Regions from separate parts of the Rhizobium sp. BR 362 genome, predicted to be linked through region 2. Evidence: predicted binding sites of a transcription regulator. Region 2 holds the regulator's gene; the other holds the start of a gene.

Region 1 (3,413 bases), on a different contig from region 2:
ATATGCCGAGGATGGCCGCGATGAAGCACAGGGCCATCATCACCCGGTTCTTCCCATAGCGCCTCGACACGAGATTCTGACGAATTGCATTTTCCATGGGTTTTTTCCTCAAAGCGAGTCGCCGCGGCCGATCATCCATCTCGCCACTGCAAGCACGCAGAAGGAAAGAACGAACAGGAGCAGACCCAGCGCTATCAGGCTCGACAATTGCAGACCGTCGGCATCGCCGAAGTTGTTTGCGATCTGGGCGGAAATGGTGGTGGACGGCGAGATGATCGACGTTTGCAGGCGGCTCACCGAGCCGACGACGAAGGTGACGGCCATGGTTTCGCCAAGTGCGCGGCCGAGACCGAGCATGATGCCGCCGACGAGGCCGCGACGTGTATAGGGAATGAGGATGTGGCGAGCCACTTCCCATGTGGTCATGCCCATGCCGTAAGCGGATTCGCGCAGCATCGGCGGCACGGTGGTGAACACGTCGCGGGCGATCGCGGTGATGAACGGCAGGATCATGACAGCCAGCACGAGGCTTGCGGTCAGCAGGCCGACGCCCGGCGCCGGCGGCTGGAACAGCAGGCCGATCAACGGCACCTGGCCGACCGTCATCATAAGGAAAGGCAGGATATAGTTCTGCATCAGCGGTACGAGAATGAACAGACCGACGATGCCGTAGATAATGGAGGGAACACCGGCCAGAAGCTCGATGGCCGTACTGATCGGACGTCGCAGGCTGCCGGGGCAAAGTTCCGTTAGGAAGATGGCGATGCCGATGCCGAGGGGAACGGCAATCAGCATGGCGATGAACGAACTCACCAGCGTACCGACCACGGCAGGCACAGCACCATAGATATCGACGGGAGCGCTCCATTTGGTGCCCCAAAGGAACGAAAACCCGAAGGTCTGGAAGGTTGGCAAGGCATCGATGACAAGAACCACAAGGATTGCCAGCAGCAGAAGCACGACAAGCGTAGCCGAGCCAAGCGTCATAAAATAGAAAATCCGATCCTGGATTCGGAATTTTCTGGTGCTGGCAGTGGTATCTATAGCCTGGAAGGCAGCCGTCTGAGTCGCGTCAGCCATCGATTTCCCCTTGTCCTGTGACGAAAGGCGGACAGGGCCATACCCTGTCCGCCGCAACTTCTCAGCCAGCACAAATTACTTCGTGCCGAAGTCCTGCTTCCAGGACTTCTCGACAACCTCGGCAACATTGTCCGGAACCGCCAGATAGGACAGAGCGGTCGCGTCCTTCTGACCGTTCTGATAGGCCCACTTGAAGAACTTCAGAGCCTCTTCGTTCTTAGCGGCATCAGCCGGCTTCTTGTAGAGCATAACCCAGGTCGAAGCTGCAATCGGCCAGCTCTTTTCGCCCGGCTGATTGGTGATGATCAGGTTGAAGTTCTTGGCATGGGCCCAATCGGCGTTGGAAGCAGCAGCCTTAAACGTCTCGAGGCTCGGCTCGATAACCTTGCCGGCAGCATTCTTCATCTTCGCGAAACCGATGTGGTTGGCGACGACGTAGGAATATTCAACGTAGGAGATCGAACCAGCCGTCTGGTTGACAGTGGTGGAAACGCCTTCGGAACCCTTGGCGCCGAAGCCGACCGGCCATTCAACCGCCGTGTTCGAACCAACCTTTTCCTTCCACTCCGGCGAAACCTTCGACAGGTAGTCGGTGAAGTTGAAGGTCGTGCCCGAGCTGTCGGCGCGATAAACGACGGAGATCGGCGCGGAAGGCAGCTTCAGGTTGGGGTTGAGGGCCTTGATGGCCGCGTCGTCCCACTTGGCAACCTTGCCGAGGAAGATGTCGGCCAGCGTCTTGCCGTCGAGAACGAGTTCGCCCGGCTTTACGCCTTCAATGTTATAGGAAACGACGATGCCGCCGGAAATCATCGGGAACTGGGCAATGCCGTTCTTCTCGAGGTCAGCGTCGCTCATCGGCTTGTCCGAAGCGCCGAAGACGATGGTCTTGTCGAGGAGCTGCTTGATGCCTGCGCCCGAACCGACCGACTGGTAGTTGACGACATTGTTCGTCGCAGCCTTGTAGCCTTCGGCCCACTTCGACAGAACCGGGGCGATGAAGCTCGAGCCGGCGCCCGTGATGTCCGCAGCCGAGGCCGAAACGGACATAGCCGCGATGAAGCCTGCAGTCAGGCAAAGCGAACGAAATTTCTGATTCAACATGATTGAACTCACTTCCTCAAGTGATGAATGGATGGCGAGCAGGAGCTAAGCGCGGAATGTCCCATCGGTTCATAACCCCCACCTCAATCTCCTGGCGACAGTGATGGCTCTAATCTCGCAGTGTTTCAGTTTGATGACAGTTTGGTGAAAGGGCAGTGACACAACTTGCGGCAATGAAAATGGCCGTCGTCCGGCCGTGCGATGAATACCTGCCCGCGTCCCAACAAGGCCCGCCTTTACGGATTAATCCGATCGCTTGGCGGCGCGATCAGCAGCGCCTTCAAAGACGGATTACATAATCCTTTCGAGTCGTTTCAATGACTTCCCAGGTGCCCTTGAAGCCGGGTCTGAGAATCATCCGATCGCCGGCACGCAGATGAAAAGTCTCGCCATGTTCGGCTGTGACCACCGAATAACCCGAAAGAACATGGAAATACTCCCACTCGTCATAGATGATTTGCCATTTTCCAGGCGTCGCCTCCCATATGCCGGCATAGAGGCCGCCATCGGCCTCCTCGACATTCCATGTTCGGAACTTTGGCGCACCGGAAAGGATGCGATCATCGGCCGGAGCGCCGGCTTCCGGCTCGATCCCGTCGGGGTCCAATCGTAAATATGTTGTCATAAATCCTCCGTCCCGATCCGGAAACGCTCCCGTGTCACACCCTCGCCAGCGCCTGTTCCAGGTCGGCGATGATGTCCTTGACGTCCTCGATACCGATCGACAGACGCACGACATCTGGACCGGCGCCGGCGGCGATTTTCTGCTCGTCGCTGAGCTGCTTGTGCGTCGTCGAGGCGGGGTGGATGACCAGCGAGCGCGTATCGCCGATATTGGCGAGATGAGAAAAGAGTTCCAGGCCTTCCACCAGGCCCTTGCCCGCTTCATAACCGCCCTTCAAACCGAATGTGAAGACAGAACCCGCGCCCTTGGGCGAATAGCGCTGTTGCAGCGCATGGTTCGGATCGTCTTCAAGGCCGGCGTAATTCACCCAGGCCACCTTGTCCTGCTGTTTCAGCCAGCGGGCGACAGCGAGCGCGTTGTCGGAATGACGCTGCATGCGCAGCGGCAGCGTCTCGATACCCGTGAGAAGCAGGAAGGCGTTGAAAGGCGATATGGCGGGGCCGAGATCGCGCAGGCCGAGGACGCGGCAGGCGATAGCGAAAGCGAAATTGCCAAAGGTGGCGTGCAGCACGATGCCGTTATATTCCGGCCGCGGCGTCGACAGCAT
Region 2 (3,413 bases):
GTTCGACGTGGATCTGAACATTCGCGCCAATACCGTCACCGCGCTGATCGGCCCCTCCGGCTGCGGCAAGTCCACCTTCCTGCGTTGCCTCAACCGCATGAACGACACGATCGACACCTGCCGCGTCACCGGCAAGATCATGCTCGACGATCAGGATGTCTATGACAACGCCATCGATGTCGTCGAGCTGCGCGCCCGCGTCGGCATGGTGTTCCAGAAGCCCAATCCGTTTCCGAAGTCGATATACGAGAATGTCGCCTATGGCCCGCGTATCCACGGGCTGCATCGGTCCAAGGCCGATCTCGACCATATCGTCGAAACCAGCCTGCAGAAGGCCGGGCTCTGGGGCGAGGTGAAGGATCGGCTTTTCGAGGCCGGCACCAGCCTTTCCGGCGGCCAGCAGCAACGCCTCTGCATCGCCCGCGCCGTCGCCGTCAGTCCGGAGGTCATTCTCATGGACGAGCCGTGCTCGGCGCTCGATCCGATCGCCACCGCCAAAGTCGAGGAACTCATTCATGAGCTGCGGGAAAATTTCACGATCGTCATCGTGACGCATTCCATGCAGCAAGCAGCCCGCGTTTCGCAGCGCACCGCAATGTTTCATCTCGGTCATCTGGTCGAGGAGAACGATACCGATAAGATGTTCACCAATCCCGATGATTTCCGCACGCAGGATTACATCATGGGCCGTTTTGGCTGATGATGCTCCCCGCGCGGCTTTCTTCACATCATTCACCTTGAGGATAGAAAAATGGTCTCTACACACATTCTCTCTGCATATGACGAAGACCTGAAATTCCTGACGCGCCGCATTTCCGAAATGGGCGGCCTGGCAGAGCAGATGGTCAGCGACAGCGTTCGCGCGCTGGTCAACGGCGATGCCGCCCTGGCGCAGAAGGTCATTTCCGACGACGTCATTCTCGACCATGCAGAACGCGAAGTCGGCGACAAGGCGATCGTCACCATCGCTCGCCGCCAGCCGATGGCTGCCGACCTTCGTGAAATCATGGGCTCCATCCGCATTGCCTCCGATCTGGAGCGCGTCGGCGATCTCGGCAAGAACACCGCAAAGCGCGTCATCGCCGTGCAGGGCACCGGCGTTCCGCGTCGTCTCGCCCGCGGCATCGAACATCTCTCCGAACTGGCCCTCGTTCAGCTCAAGGAAGTGCTCGACGTCTACACGACCCGTTCGCCTGACAAGGCCGTGTCGATCCGTGAGCGCGACGAGGAAATCGATGCCATGTACACCTCGCTCTTCCGCGAAATGCTGACTTACATGATGGAAGATCCGCGCAACATCACCACCTGCACGCATCTTCTCTTCTGCGCCAAGAACATCGAGCGCATCGGCGATCATGCCACCAACATTGCCGAGACGATCTATTACATGGCGACCGGCGCCCAGCCGGAAGGCGAGCGTCCGAAGGACGATACCGCCAACACCGTGGGTGCGGTGACGGAATAAAGTAGACCCCAAGAGAAGGAGACCAGAGGCGCATGGTTCCGAGAGTAGCTGTTGTAGAAGACGAGGAAGCGCTAAGCGTTCTGCTGCGCTATAATCTCGAGGCGGAAGGCTTCGAGGTCGACACCATCCTGAGAGGCGACGAAGCCGAGCTGCGCCTCCAGGAGCGCATCCCCGATCTTCTGATCCTCGATTGGATGCTCCCTGGCGTGTCCGGCATCGAGCTCTGCCGCCGGCTGCGTATGCGGCCGGAGACGGAGCGCCTGCCGATCATCATGCTGACGGCCCGCGGTGAAGAGAGCGAGCGGGTGCGCGGCCTTTCCACCGGCGCAGACGACTATGTGGTCAAGCCGTTTTCGACGCCGGAGCTGATGGCCCGCGTCAAGGCGATGCTGCGCCGCGCCCGCCCCGAGGTTCTGTCGACGGTACTGCGCTGCGGCGATATCGAGCTGGACCGCGAGACCCATCGTGTCCACCGCAAGAGCCGCGAAGTGCGGTTGGGGCCGACGGAATTCCGGCTGCTGGAATTCCTGATGTCCTCGCCCGGCCGCGTCTTTTCGCGCTCCCAATTGCTCGACGGCGTATGGGGGCATGATATCTATGTCGACGAACGCACCGTCGACGTGCATGTCGGCCGCCTGCGCAAGGCGCTCAATTTCTCCAATATGCAGGATGTCATCCGTACCGTTCGCGGCGCGGGTTATTCCATGGAGGCCTGATCGGGGCAACTCGACCGGTCATCGGACAGGGCGGAAACAGAAAACGGGCCTTTCGGCCCGTTTTTCATGTGGTTAGCACTGGTTTAGTGCGCGGCCCGACGCCGGTCATGCACCGGCTGGTAGGCCAGCCGCTGATGATAGGTGCAGTAGGGCGAAGAGTCCGGGCTGTCATTGCCGCAGAAGTGAAAATCGTCCTTCAGCGGGTCGCCGACCGGCCACTTGCACGTGCGCTCTGTGAGCTCCGTCAGGCCGAGGCGGCGCGAGATCGGAACGACCACATTGGCAGCCGGACGGTATTCGATCTCGTGGACCGTATCGATCTCGACCTCTTCCTTGAGCATCGTCGCACCCTGCTGGCGGGTAACCGTGCGGGTTGCAACGCGCGAGGCGTAATTCGGCGCCCGCGGGGCCGAGGTATTGCGCTTCGGCGCTCGAGCTGCGGTTGCTGCGCCACCGGCTTTCGCTCGGCCCGGCAGGCTCAAGCGATGCACTTTGCCAATGACGGCATTACGGCTGACACCACCGAGCTGTGCCGCGATCTGGCTGGCGCTCAAACCTTCGGACCACAGCTTTTTCAGCTTCTCGACGCGTTCGTCTGTCCAATTCATGCCCTGTCTCCGCTGTCGCGTTTCTGATGGCAGAATCCCTCACCATTGCCTCGCATTGGGTCGAGGCGTGAAACGCTTAAAAATTGTGGTGACTAGTTCCGCCGCATGCAGTCTAGTAATTGGTTTTTAACCTAGTGTGAGGCTGACTCCGTGACAAGAGTCGCGGGAATCTTGAGGAATCGATTTCGAGGTTTTCCCCAACTTGCTATACGTGAGTGGCATTTATGCAATATAAGTTGTCGAAGACATGGCCTCTGCCAAGAGGCGCTCTGCCGCACCTGCTAAATCGCCAGTTTTGTTGACATCGCAGTGCAAAACATCAATAGTGCCCATGCCGCCGAGAGGCGGCATTTTTGATTTTCCAGGGCCCGTTTCACGCGAGGAAACGATTGGCCCTAAAGGTTGTGATCGAGGAGAATGCGCTATGGCTGAAACCGCGCCGCTTTATGACACCTACATGCGTGCTCCGCTGCGGTTCGAGCGAGGCGAGGGCGTGTGGCTGATCACGGAGACCGGCGAGCGCTATCTCGATTTCGCTGCGGGCGTCGCGGTGAATTCGCTTGGCCACGCCCATCCCCATCTGGTTGCAGAACTGAAGGCGCAGGCCGACAAGGTCTGGCACCT

Evidence for each region. Region 2 encodes PhoB, which activates phosphate uptake and scavenging genes when phosphate is short. Its sites were predicted from a motif close to TGTCATNNANCTGTCAT; they were not measured.
Region 1: pstS (phosphate ABC transporter substrate-binding protein PstS) is a predicted target of PhoB. The motif match lies at 2,315-2,331, and genes of this name have one in related genera.

Annotation. Positions count from the first base shown of each region.
Region 1 is NZ_JARWGH010000002.1:216,623-220,035, forward strand. It holds gene pstA (phosphate ABC transporter permease PstA) at 1-97, opposite strand, end outside; gene pstC (phosphate ABC transporter permease subunit PstC) at 109-1,080, opposite strand; gene pstS (phosphate ABC transporter substrate-binding protein PstS) at 1,156-2,127, opposite strand; gene QDY28_RS03270 (cupin domain-containing protein) at 2,462-2,806, opposite strand; gene QDY28_RS03275 (O-acetylhomoserine aminocarboxypropyltransferase) at 2,841-3,413, opposite strand, start outside.
Region 2 is NZ_JARWGH010000004.1:406,415-409,827, forward strand. It holds gene pstB (phosphate ABC transporter ATP-binding protein PstB) at 1-700, shown strand, start outside; gene phoU (phosphate signaling complex protein PhoU) at 752-1,465, shown strand; gene phoB (phosphate regulon transcriptional regulator PhoB) at 1,498-2,181, shown strand; gene QDY28_RS08590 (GcrA family cell cycle regulator) at 2,265-2,789, opposite strand; gene QDY28_RS08595 (aspartate aminotransferase family protein) at 3,214-3,413, shown strand, end outside.